DNA from 3 places in the Pseudoalteromonas sp. ESRF-bin5 genome. Region 3 is predicted to be linked to each of the others. Evidence: predicted binding sites of a transcription regulator. Region 3 holds the regulator's gene; each other region holds the start of a gene.
What was found. Region 3 encodes FliA, which starts transcription of late flagellar genes. Its sites were predicted from a motif close to CTAAAGNTNNNNNNNNNNNNGCCGATA; they were not measured.
Positions count from the first base shown of each region.

Region 1: a site for FliA is predicted at 2,259-2,285, ahead of BCG07_RS19060 (DUF3530 family protein). Genes of this name have one in related genera too.
Region 2: a site for FliA is predicted at 2,370-2,396, ahead of BCG07_RS06025 (flagellin). Genes of this name have one in related genera too.

Region 1 is NZ_NTLW01000315.1:14,546-18,809, reverse strand. It holds gene murU (N-acetylmuramate alpha-1-phosphate uridylyltransferase MurU) at 1-410, shown strand, start outside; gene djlA (co-chaperone DjlA) at 444-1,301, shown strand; gene BCG07_RS19060 (DUF3530 family protein) at 1,284-2,189, opposite strand; gene rluA (bifunctional tRNA pseudouridine(32) synthase/23S rRNA pseudouridine(746) synthase RluA) at 2,309-2,962, opposite strand; gene rapA (RNA polymerase-associated protein RapA) at 3,156-4,264, opposite strand, start outside.
Region 2 is NZ_NTLW01000119.1:5,390-9,653, reverse strand. It holds gene fliD (flagellar filament capping protein FliD) at 1-240, opposite strand, end outside; gene BCG07_RS06030 (flagellar protein FlaG) at 302-727, opposite strand; gene BCG07_RS06025 (flagellin) at 884-2,281, opposite strand; gene BCG07_RS06020 (flagellin) at 2,586-3,989, opposite strand.
Region 3 is NZ_NTLW01000273.1:2-4,265, reverse strand. It holds gene BCG07_RS16840 (protein phosphatase CheZ) at 8-775, opposite strand; gene cheY (chemotaxis response regulator CheY) at 794-1,177, opposite strand; gene BCG07_RS16830 (RNA polymerase sigma factor FliA) at 1,217-1,927, opposite strand; gene BCG07_RS16825 (MinD/ParA family ATP-binding protein) at 1,954-2,814, opposite strand; partial or broken gene flhF (flagellar biosynthesis GTPase FlhF) at 2,807-4,264, opposite strand, start outside.

The DNA of each region.
Region 1 (4,264 bases), on a different contig from region 3:
GCGGCCTTGAAACCGCGGGTGGTATTATTCAGGCACTTCCTTTATTGGGGGAGTCGTTTATTGTGATAAATGGCGACGTATTTACCGATTACGATGTAAGCTCGCTTATGCAATTACATTTGCAACCAGGTGAGGCACATTTGGTGCTTATTGAAAATCCCCCACATAATCTTGATGGGGATTTTACATTGAGCCACTTATCGCCAGATAGTCAAAAATATACGTTTTCGGGTATTAGTCGTTATCAGGCTGACTTTTTTAATGGTTTAGAGCCGGGCATTCGTCCGCTTGGGCCGTTATTACGAGAAAAATTAAGTAAGCATTTAGTGTCTACCGAGCTTTATATTGGTAATTGGGATGACATAGGCACACCAGCGCGTTTAACGGCATTAAATGAGCGCTTGGCGTAAGCCGACACATAATTAATAGGAGTAGTCGTTTACATGTGGGGAAAAATACTCGGATTTTGTTTTGGTTTTATGTTTGGCAAAATTTTTGGTGCTATTTTAGGGTTATACCTTGGTCATTTATTTGATAAAAGCTTAAAAAATAATTTTGATAAGGCGGGTGGTTTTTCAAGTTTATTTAATGGTGATGACGTTCACGAGCGCCAAGCGCTATTCTTTTCAAGCTGTTTTGCAGTGATGGGGCATATTGCAAAGTCTAATGGCCGAGTAAGCGAGGTACACATTAAAGCCGCTAGCTTATTTATGGACGAAATGGGGTTGAAAGGCGAAGAACGCCGTGAAGCTCAGCATGCTTTTCAAGCGGGTAAACAAAGCGACTTTTCATTAAAAGAAACCGTCTATGATTTTAAAGAACGCTTTGCTAAGCGTCATGATTTACTGCAATTATTTTTAGAAATACAAATTCAAATGGCGTTTTCTGATGGCATTTTAGCTGAGCAAGAAAAGCAGTTATTAAGTGAAGTAAGCAAGCAGTTAGGTATTTCTAAAACTCATTTTGCGTTTGTACTTAAACGCTATCAAGCTGAATTTAACTTTAGAAAACAGCAACAGCGTTACCAACAGCAGCAAGGGCAAAGTAGCAGTTATAAAGAAGGCTCAGGGCACCATGTACCCCCCAACAATAATATGAATCGTGCGCAAGCGCTTGGGCTTTTAGGACTTAACGATGGGGCAACCGAGCGGGAAGTAAAAGTAGCGTACCGAAAGTTAATGGCGCAACATCACCCTGATAAATTAGTATCGCAAGGTTTACCAAAACATATGATGGAATTGGCGGTTAAAAAAAGCCAAGACATTCAAGCAGCCTATGAGTATTTAAAAAAGGCGGCGTAAAAAGCCGTCTATCTCTTTTGTTAGCCGAGCATGTTGTTGAGGTTGATCACGAAGCCCAAATAACTGGCGCTGGCGGTAGTCAAACTTGGCGTTTCGGTTAACCCAGCGCTGGCGATTTTTTAAGTTAATTAAAATATCACGGTTGTCGCTGGCGTAATAAATATCTAAAAATGCAGGCGTAACAAGAGACGTTGTTTGGCTTAAGCTTTTATTGCGCTTTGCATTGGGCAGATAGCTACTTACACTAATAAACGCATCAATACGCTCTTGTGGAAAGTCTGCATAGTACTCAGTTAAAACCCCTGCGCTGGTGCCTTGCGCAATCACAACGATATTAGTGGGTTCTTGCATCGCGGTTTGGTAAAGCGCTTTGTAGCGAGCAAGTAAATTTAGTTTGTAGTTATCGAGTATTTCGTCGCTGATGGCTTCAATGGCATCCACATGATGAGGCGCTTCATTTTTACTTGAAGCATTAGGCTGCTCTGACTCACTGTTGGCTTGACTCTCTGTTTCAGTGGCGGCACTTGGTGCTGTTTCTGCAGCAGGCTCAGCTATTTTACTCGCTTGCCAATCAATATCAGGGGTGGTCATCGCATAGGTGGTGTAGCCTAAATTGTTAAGCTCTTTGCGTAAGTAACTCATTCCAGCATTGTTGGTAGGGGGTGATTGCCAATCGGGAATAAGTAATACAACCCCTCTAAAATCAGCGCTCATGTACTCACTACGTAAACTTAAAAATTCAGTTTCACCTGCTAGCACTGTTTTTACTTCGTCGGTAGGTAAAAGGCGTTTAATATCGCTATTTTCAATACTTGATAAAGAAGGCGGGGCAATATGTTCTGCAGCCGTTGTGCAGAGTGCTAAAAGGGCTACACAGCTAAATGCCATGTAACATAGAATCTTTTTAAATAATTGCAAAAACACCATAACACGCTCAACCAGTCGTCATTAGTTAGGTATCGGCATGCTTGTTTAAAAGTTTAATTTTTCCTAAGTAATTGAGCCCATTAAAACTCGGGTTTTGCTTCAAAGGTCATTACTTGTTCGGTTACTGGGTGTTTTAGTTGCAACATTTGTGCGTGGAGTTGTAAACGCGGTGCGGCTGCAAGCGCCTCTTTATGAGCATAGAGTCGGTCACCTAAAATAGGGTGGTCAAGGCTTAGCATGTGTACGCGCAATTGATGTGAACGCCCCGTAATTGGAGTGAGCTCTACGCGTGTGGCGTTTTCTTCTCGTTCAAGTACTTTGAAATGAGTGAGTGATGGCTTGCCATTTTCATGATCTACCATTTGCTTTGGGCGATTAGGCCAGTCGCAAATAAGGGGTAAATCAACCGAGCCATTGTTTTGTTCAAGCTTACCAAAAACGCGAGCTATATAACGCTTAGCGGTTTCGCGATCTTGAAATTGCATACTTAAATGTCGGTGTGCAGCTTTATTCATAGCAAGGCAGAGTATGCCAGACGTTGCCATATCAAGACGATGAACAATTCTTGCAGTTGGAAATACGCGATTAACGCGGTTAATTAAGCTGTCGGCATGCTTAGGATCTTTACCCGGTACGGTCAATAATTCGCTGGGTTTATTAACAATGAGCAAGTCGTCGTCTTGAAAAAGTATGGTTAAATACGGGTTCATTGGGGGATTGTAATTAACTAACACGGCCGACCTTAATGATTTTGAAGGACGCTATTTTAGGGTAGCAAGGGCAAAGGCTCAAGGAAAACATTGATAGCCTGTACGAAGGCTTCTAATTTATATACTTTTTTGAATATAAAAAAGCGCGGTATAAATACCACGCTTTACTTAGCTGCTGTTGTTTGCAATTTTTACTAACAACTAAAAGCTCAAAACCTTAGTGAGAAACCACGATTAAGCGAATTGCATCTAGTTGTAACTGCGCCTTTTCAATGTGTGCAGTTAGCTCGGTGCGTTGCTTATCGTAAAAGGTAATTTCTTCTTGGCGAATATTAGGGTTAATTTGCTTAAGCGCGCTTAATCGCTCTTGTTCTTCGCTAAGAGACGTTTGCATTTTAGCTAGCGACTGTGCACGAATAACCTCGAGTTTTTCTTGTGCCATGTCTTTTGCAGTTGTGATCATAGGGTGAATTGCGCTTTGTAACGCACCCGCAAGTTTACTTGCTGTTTGACGACCAACGGCTGAAAGCTGTTGGTTAAACCCGTCAAATGCGACGTTTTCGCCTAAGTTATTACTGGCTTTATCAAGCAATATACGAATAGGCGTTGGAGGTAAAAAGCGGCCCACTTGTAATGCTTTAGGCGCCATTGCTTCGGCTACAAAAATAAGCTCAACAAAAAAGGTGCCCGCAGGGAGTTTTTTGTTTTTGAGTAAAGCAACCGATGCGCTACCAAAGTCATCATCACAAATCATATCCATCGTGCCTTGCACCATTGGATGATCCCAACTGATAAAATGTACATCTTCTTGCGAAAGTGCAGTATCACGGTCAAATGTCACTGTCATGCCGTCATCTTTAAGCGATGGAAATGACGCGCTTAACATATGCTCTGTAGGCTTTAATATAATTGTATTTTCGCCTTTGTCTTCTTGGCTTACACCAAAGGTGTCGAACACGTTAATCATGTAGCTGGGCAGCTCAAACTGGTTGTCGAGCTTTTCAATATCAGCAACTAATGAGTCGGCGGCGCCTTGCCCCGATGAGTGCAGTTCTAATAAACGATCTCGTCCACTTTCCATTTTTTTACGTAGCACAGTATTTTGCTGAGCGACTTGCTCAAGGAGTGGGTCAAGTTCGTCTTCATCACAGTTATGGGCTGAAATAAACTCGAGTAAGTCATCACGAAATTCTTTATACAATAGCTGGCCAGTTGTTGATGTGGTTTCAAACGCATCCAGGCCTTCATTGTACCAACGCAGTAACACTTCTTGCGCCGTGTTTTCAAAATATGGCACGTGAATGTTTACATCTTGTGTTTGCCCTA
Region 2 (4,264 bases), on a different contig from region 3:
ATCATCATTACCAGATGCTGTACGCTTTTGATAATTATCGCTGTCGCCTAAAGCTTCCATTGATGTTTGTACTTTCTCAAGGGCAGACTTTAATGCTCCAACAGCTGATATATCAGTAGTTAAATTACTTTCGGTAGTATTTAAACGAGCTTCAGCAGGGGCCTGCTCAGCATTAACTAATGCATCCACAATGTCTGATACCGCTAAGCCAGAGCCCAAACCATTAAACGAAATAGACATACTTCACCTCTTTAAATACCTAAAAATAAGCTAACTTAGTATTAGTAATTACAACTACCGACTAAACCGTTTGATCAATTAAAATACCAGCAGATTCAGACAGTTTAGAAACTAGGCTTAATACTTCCTCAGAAGGGTATTGCTTAATAACTTCGCCACTGTTTTTATCGAGCACTTTGATTACATCACGGCCTGAATCTTCATCAACTTTAAATTGCAAACTGCGATTCATTTCACCCATAAAATCCTGCAATTGTTGCGCCATTTGTTCTAGCTGTTCGCGCTCTAACGGCTGAATATTTTCATCTTGATTATTATTGTTGTATTGATTTTGCTGTAATTTTTGTTGATTTTGAGCATCCGTCTGCTTTACATCATCAACCGCTCGCTCAGTCAAAGAACGAGCAGCTTGCCCCGCTTGCTTATCATCACCAGCAACGGGGGTCGGTAATGTTGTAATTTCTGCGTTTGAAGTAATTGTATTCATAACAGATTCCTATTTTTCACTTAATTAAACCAACAATAGCTTAGTTTATATTCTTAAACCACAAAAGGAGGTAGCTAAAGCCACCTCCTTTTTTAAAATACTAATACTGACTTTATGTATTAGTTAGCTAACCATTAAGCTATTACTTTTAACTTATTAACCTAATAAGCTAAGTGCTGTTTGTGGTAACTGATTCGCTTGCGATAAGATTGATGTACCTGCTTGTTGCAAGATTTGGTTTTTCGTCATTTCAGCTGTTTCGGTTGCAAAGTCTGTATCTTGAATACGGCTACGTGAAGCAGATACATTTTCAGAGATATTAGATAGATTGCTAATTGTGTGACCAAAGCGGTTTTGAATCGCACCAATATCTGCACGTTGTGAATCAATAGCTGAGATAGCACCGTCAATTGCTGCTAGAGCATTTTGAGCACCGTCTACTGTTGTGATATCAACATCAGAAATTTTACTTAAAGTAGATGCACCACCTCCAGCATTTAAGTCTAAAATTTCATCTACAGTTGTTCCTGAAATATTAAATGCCTCACCTGAAGATAGTTTAAGCTCAGAAGCAACTGCTGCGTCTGCTGCTGCATCAGTTGTAGCATTTGTGCCTAAAGTAACTGTCCCTGCTGTGGAACTTCCTACAACTTCGATACCATTTACGCCTGTTGCTTTTATAGAAATCGTTCCATTGTCATTAGAAGCCTCAATACCAACTTTATTCAGTTGTTCTGCAAGTTTATCTGCATCACCATTAAAAGCAGCTAAATCAAAACTATCATCACCAATGTTTAATGTTCCAACCGAAGCAGTAGTAAGATTTGATAACGTTGTTTCAACAACAGCCTCTGCCTTTACTCCCCAACCGGCAGTATTTATACTGCTCGCAATGTCATTTGCACCAGTATCGGCAACAACAGATACAGATTTATCAAAACCAATAGCTTTCAAAGTATCAGCTGTAACATCACCTAGTATAGTATCAAGATCAGTTGCAGCAGCAGTACCCAAAACATCAGCGGCCCCTTCTACAACTTCATTACCAATAGCGTCAGAAGCTACGTTTCCGAGTGTCATTGAAATAGTTTCATTTGCATTAGAGCCTACTTGAAACTTGGTAGTACCAAAGCTTCCATCTAATAATTGCTTACCACCAAATGAAGTTGTATCCGCTATGCGTGTTAATTCAGTTTGCAATGCAGATACTTCTTTTTGTAGCGCATTTCGATCATCATCAGAATTAGAACCATTTGCTGATTGCAATGCCAACTCACGCATACGTTGCAATATGTTAGTTGACTCATTCATCGCGCCCTCAGCTGTTTGCGCCATTGAGATACCGTCGTTAGCGTTACGCTGTGCTACTGCTAAACCATTTACTTGTGAGGTTAAACGGTTTGAAATTTGTAGGCCTGCCGCATCATCTTTTGCGCTATTGATACGCATACCTGAAGCTAATCGCTCCATTGATGTAGCAAGGTCAGAACCTGATTGCGATAGGTTACGTTGAGCGTTTAATGAAGATACATTCGTGTTTACTGAAATCATAATAAAACTCCTGATTACTTTCGTAATATTGCTGTTTTGATTTAACCAAGAGCTGTCACAATTGCATGCTCAAGCTCTGTACTGATTAAGTTAACGGCAGATGATTTATTATCTTTAGAAGTATTTAACAAATAAATTAATTTACTTATCAAAAAATTCATAACAAACTGTTTTAAAACAAAAAAACAATTTAAATTATTTCAAATGTAGATCAAACGTTATACTTAAAGTGGATTTTCATCACCTAAAAACAAAAAACGCACTTGATAAAGTGCGTTTGTGTACCTGTTATTAGTTGACCTAATAATTAGCCGCCTAATAAACTAATTGCTGCTTGTGGTATTTGATTTGCCTGAGAAAGTATTGATGTACCCGCTTGTTGTAATATTTGGTTTTTTGTCATCTGTGCTGTTTCTGTAGCAAAATCGGTATCTTGGATACGGCTTCGCGACGCAGATACATTTTCAGATATGTTTGCTAGATTACTTATCGTATGCCCAAAGCGATTCTGTATTGCACCCAAGTCAGCTCTTTGACTATCAATGAAGTTGATCGCCCCATCAATAGCTGCTATTGCGTCTTGCGCAGTATCTTGAGTTAAAACATCCAAGTCACTAACTTTATTTAAAGTTGATGCGCCCGATGTTGCAGTCACAGATGAGCCAAAAACCTCGTCCATAGCTGTGCCTGTAAGTCCAAAATCATCCCCAGAACTTAGCTCTAATGTAGAGGTAACGCTTTGTGCACCAGCAGGAGTTCCTGAGCCAAGTGAAGCAGTCCCTCCTGTAAATGCCGATAACTCTACGCCATCTATATCTTTAGCGGTTAAAGTAAGTTGAGAAGAGCTATCAATCGTAGTCTCAATACCAACTTTATTCATCTGCTCTGCTAGCTTTTCAATATCGCCATTAAATGCAGCTAAGTCAAATGTGTTATCACCTAACGTTAATATACCACCTGAAGATGAGTCAAAAGCAGATAATGTTGTGGTTACAGATGCTGTAGCCTCAATACCCCAACCTGCATTATTAACTTGCTCTGCTGCAGTAGCAGCACCAGTTCCATCTGCAATCGTTATTGAGTTATCAAATCCAACCACTCCGACTTCTACACCTGCATTAGTCAATCTGGCTAAGCTTGTAGCTAAATCTGTATTTTCAGCATCTCCAAACACTGTACCACTACCAGTCACTACATTATTCCCAATATCAGCAGCAGCAACGCTCCCCATTGTCATAGATATAGTTTCATTAGCATTCGCGCCAACCTGAAACTTTTTCGTACCATACGAACCATCTAATAACTGTTGTCCACCAAATGACGTTGTATCGGCTATGCGAGTTAGTTCAGTTTGCAATGCACTTACTTCTTTCTGTAAGGCTGCTCTATCCGAATCAGAATTTGAGCCATTCGCAGATTGCAATGCCAGCTCGCGCATACGCTGAAGGATATTAGTTGATTCATTCATTGCACCTTCAGCGGTTTGCGCCATTGAAATACCATCATTAGCATTTCGTTGAGCAACAGCTAGGCCATTTATTTGGGACGTTAATCTATTTGAAATTTGTAGGCCTGCGGCATCATCTTTTGCGCTATTAATGCGCATACCAGAAGCTAGGCGCTCCATTGAGGTTGCTAGGCCTTCACCAGATTTTGTTAAGTTGCGTTGTGCGTTTAGTGACGACACATTAGTATTTACTGTTAATGCCATTTTACCATCTCCTAGGTTTAAACAGAGTGTGGTTCAACACGTTTTAACAGGAACCACTATTCGATAATTTCTAATTATTAGAAAAGCATTTACTGTGCCAACTTTAAGATACATATAACACCATGTTTTAAATGAATTTTTAAAGGGTTAGTTATAAGTTAATAATAAGTTATCTATTTAGCGGGAGTGACGACAATTTATTGCCGCTATTTTTAGGGAGGTTTTTGCCGCTTTGTATTAACTAAAGCGGCAAGGTATTTCTGCTTATAATCAGT
Region 3 (4,264 bases):
TCTCCTCTTAGAAGCCCAAACTTGATAAAAGATCATCGACTTCATCTTGATCAGATACAACATCATTACGTGATTCTTTATCAATAATAGGGCCTTCTGGACCTGCTAAAGTTTGTTCGTCTAATGGTTCATTTGTTTTTTGTTGTTCTATTTTTTCGGCTTTGCTTTCGCTTTGATCAGCGAAGGCTGTCAAAAGATGAATTAAGCTTTCTTCAACTTCTCTAACAAGCTCAATAACTCGGCGAATAACTTGGCCGGTTAAATCTTGATAGTCTTGTGCCATAAGTACATTAGTCATCAAACTTTGCAGCTCATCGGTTTTATGATGAGAATTGTTCATAAACTTATCAATGCTGTGGCATAACGATTTAAACTCCCCTAACTCAATCTCTCGATTCATTAGGCGATCCCATGTCGGTTTGATATGAGATATTTCATCTGCCAACTGTTGAGCAATTGGTAGGCTAGCCTCAACTGCATCCATTGTTTTATTCGCGGCATTTTCTGTCATTTCTATAACATAATTGAGCCGTTTTTTTGCATCTGGAATAGCATCGGTAGTTAAGTCAGATAAGCGAGTGTCTAGCTCAAAGCTTTTTAAAGCTTCATGCAATTGACGGGTTAACTTTCCAACCTCAGCAAATATTTCAGATTGCTCCTTAGAAGCGGTATCTAAAATTAACTGATTGGCTTTGTCTTGCTCACCGTTTTCTAGAAAAACAACGAGCTGACGAGCTTGTTCTAAAGTTATTTGAGGCGCAGCAAGTGCTGACATAAGCCTCTCCCCCTATCATTAGCCTAAACGTTCAAATACTTTTTCTAATTTAGTTTTGAGTGTTCCAGCAGTAAATGGCTTAACGATATAACCATTAACACCTGCCTGTGCTGCCGCTATAATTTGTTCTTTTTTAGCTTCAGCCGTTACCATCAATACTGGAATGTGTTTAAGCTTATCATCCGCACGTATTGCTCTTAGTAGGTCTATACCCTGCATTCCTGGCATATTCCAATCGGTAACAACAAAATCAAATACTTGATTTTGTAGCATTGGCAAAGCGGTTGACCCATCGTCTGCTTCTTGAACATTAGTGAAACCTAAGTCACGCAACAGATTTTTAATAATACGTCTCATTGTTGAAAAATCATCAACAACCAGAATTTTCATGTTTTTATCCAAAACATCCCCCAGTGAGGTCTTAACCTTGTTTACTTACTACTAATTTATCCAGTCATTGATTTTAGCTTTAAGCTTAATCATCGCCTGACCATGTATTTGACTTACACGCGATTCACTTACATCGAGTATATGCCCTATTTCTTTTAAATTCATTTCATCGTTATAGTACAAAGACAGCACCATTGCATCACGTTCTGGTAAAGATTTTATTGCACCTAATAGAGACTCGTTAAACCGCTCATTTTTAACATTATTAAACGGTTTGTCTAGCGCTAAATCTTGGCCCACTGGACTGATGGCATCTTCATCAACACCAAGGTCTTCAATACCGAGTACTTTACTTGCATTTACATCGTTTAAGATATGATGGTACTCATTTAACGAAATTTCAAGTTTTTCAGCAACTTCTATATCTGTTGGCTCACGGTTTAAGCTTTTTTCTAAAAAAGCAATTGTTTCGGCCACCAAACGGCTTTTACGATGTACTGAACGGGGTGCCCAATCGCCACGTCGCATCTCGTCAAGCATTGCCCCACGAATACGAATCCCCGCAAAAGTTTCAAAGCTAGCCCCTTTGGTTGCATCAAAACTTTTAGATGCTTCAATCAGACCTATCATTCCTGATTGTATTAAATCGTCCAGCTGCACGCTGGCTGGTAAACGCGCTATAAGATGACATGCCACTTTTTTGACAAGTGATGCATGTTTTTCAACAATCACATTTAAATTTTGTGCTGATTGATATCCCATAACTTTATTCACCAATGTTGTCATAATTAGCCGTTTACTAGTTTCTCTATGAAAAACTCCAGATGACCTGATGGTTGATTAGGTATTGGCCATTTAACTGCTTTTGTTGCTAACGCTTGAAACGCAAGTGCCGCCGGCGAATTAGGAAAAAGCTCTACAATAACTTTTTGGCGACGCGTTGCTTTGCGCATATTTTCGTCGTAGGGAACCGTTGCGACCAGGTCCATTGATACATCTAAAAAACGATCGGTCACTTTGGAAAGTTTAGCAAATAACTCTTGCCCTTCACGCATACTACGGACCATATTTGCAACAATTTTAAATTTGTATACACCATGCTCGCGACTCAACACTTTAATGAGCGCGTAAGCATCTGTAATCGATGTGGGCTCGTCGCATACAACAACCATGACGTCTTGTGCCGCGCGAGAAAAACTCAGCACCATGTCTGAAATACCTGCGGCTGTATCGACAATTAAAATATCAAATTCTGTATTTAATTCACTAAAAGCCCGTATAAGTCCCGCGTGCTCTGAAGGCGACAATTCAACCATACTTTGAGAGCCTGACGTTGCGGGTACAATCTTTATACCTGCGGGGCCTTCAACTAAAATTTCATCAAGTTCACATTCACCAGATAAAACATGTGATAAGTTACGTTCAACACGTAGTCCTAGCATAACGTCACAGTTTGCTAAGCCTAAATCGGCATCAAGAACCAACACTCTGTTACCTTGCTGGCCTAATGCAATTGCAGTATTCAGAGAAACATTTGTTTTTCCTACTCCACCTTTACCGCCAGTGACAGCGATAACTTTTACGCCGTTGTTATTGTTTTGACTCATTTTGCGCAGGCCACTTGCTTGATCTAATACTGTGTTAATCATACATCCCTACTGTGCTTGGCGCCACTGCTTGGTGCCTTGAATGTTGTGCTTTTGCTCTTTTTAAATAGAGTTGCTCAGCCTTTTTAACTAGTTTTTCAGCATTTGCAACTCGAATATCTTCTGGTACTCGTTGACCGTTAGTAAGATACCCTATTGGAAGGCGATTTTGAATCGCTATACTAATAATCTCACCTAAACTTAAAGATTCGTCTAATTTGGTGAATATACAACCACTTAACTGCACTTTTTTAAAGTGCCTAACGGTTTCTTGCAACACATGTATTTGCGATGTTGCGCTGAGCACTAAATAACTGCGAATATCAACACGCTGATTACGCATTAGCGTATTAAGTTGCTCAGTTAAGCGCAAGTCGCGCTGGCTCATACCCGCAGTATCAATTAATACTAGTCGTTTATTTCGTAAATGATATAAAACTTCAGCTAATTCATTAGCATCTTTAACTTGCTTAACACCACAACCTATAATTCGGCCATAAGTGGCGAGTTGCTCATAAGCACCAATTCTGTATGTGTCTGTTGTGATTAAAGCGACTTTGTCTGCACCATATTTTTGTGCGCCAAGTGCAGCTAATTTAGCAACGGTTGTTGTTTTGCCAACACCCGTTGGGCCGACTAAGGCGTATACACCGCCTTGACGTAAAATCTCGTTGTTGGTTGTCTGCATCTGATCTTCAACCATTGTTAAAAGTGCTTTCCAACCTTGCTGGCGAGATACATCGTCAGGAACAAAGCACGCCATTTGCTCAGCAACATCTTTATCTATTCCCATACCGACTAAACGATCAATCATGCATGCACGAGTAGGATCGCGTCTTGCCATGTCTTGTTGCATAAGCCCTGACACTTGATGTTCTAACAATTGACGAATGGCATTCATTTCGTCACGCATTGACGAAATTTGCTCACTTTCAGTATGCTTAGTTTCTTGGCGAGGTGTCACTGGACTGTCAAGATCATCAAAACCACTTTCTAAATCATCAAATCCAAGGCTGTCTGCTTGTGTTTGCGGACGCGCTGAAGCTTGACGTTCATTAGTGAACATAGGACGAGGACGCTGCTCTTGAACTGGCTCTTGGTAGTTGTCTGTAGTATCAATACCTGATTGAGAAAACATAGAAGCCAATTCTGCAGAACGAGGGCGTGGGGCTTGACGCTCTAATAATGCCTGAAGACTATCGGCTACTTTCGCTTGTGGCTCTGGTTTAGCGCGAAGAGGCTCTGGTTTTACAAAATTATGCACTGGCTGTGTTTTTGTTGAGCTTTGTCCTGGAGCGCTAAGTGCTTGCTCTTTTTTAGGGGCTGCTTTGTCATAATCTACTGCTGCTACAATTTCTACACCGTTAGCTAGTTTTTTATTTGACATAATAACCGCATCAACACCTAATTCGTCTTTAACTTCTTTAAGTACTGTGCGCATATCTTTAGCAAA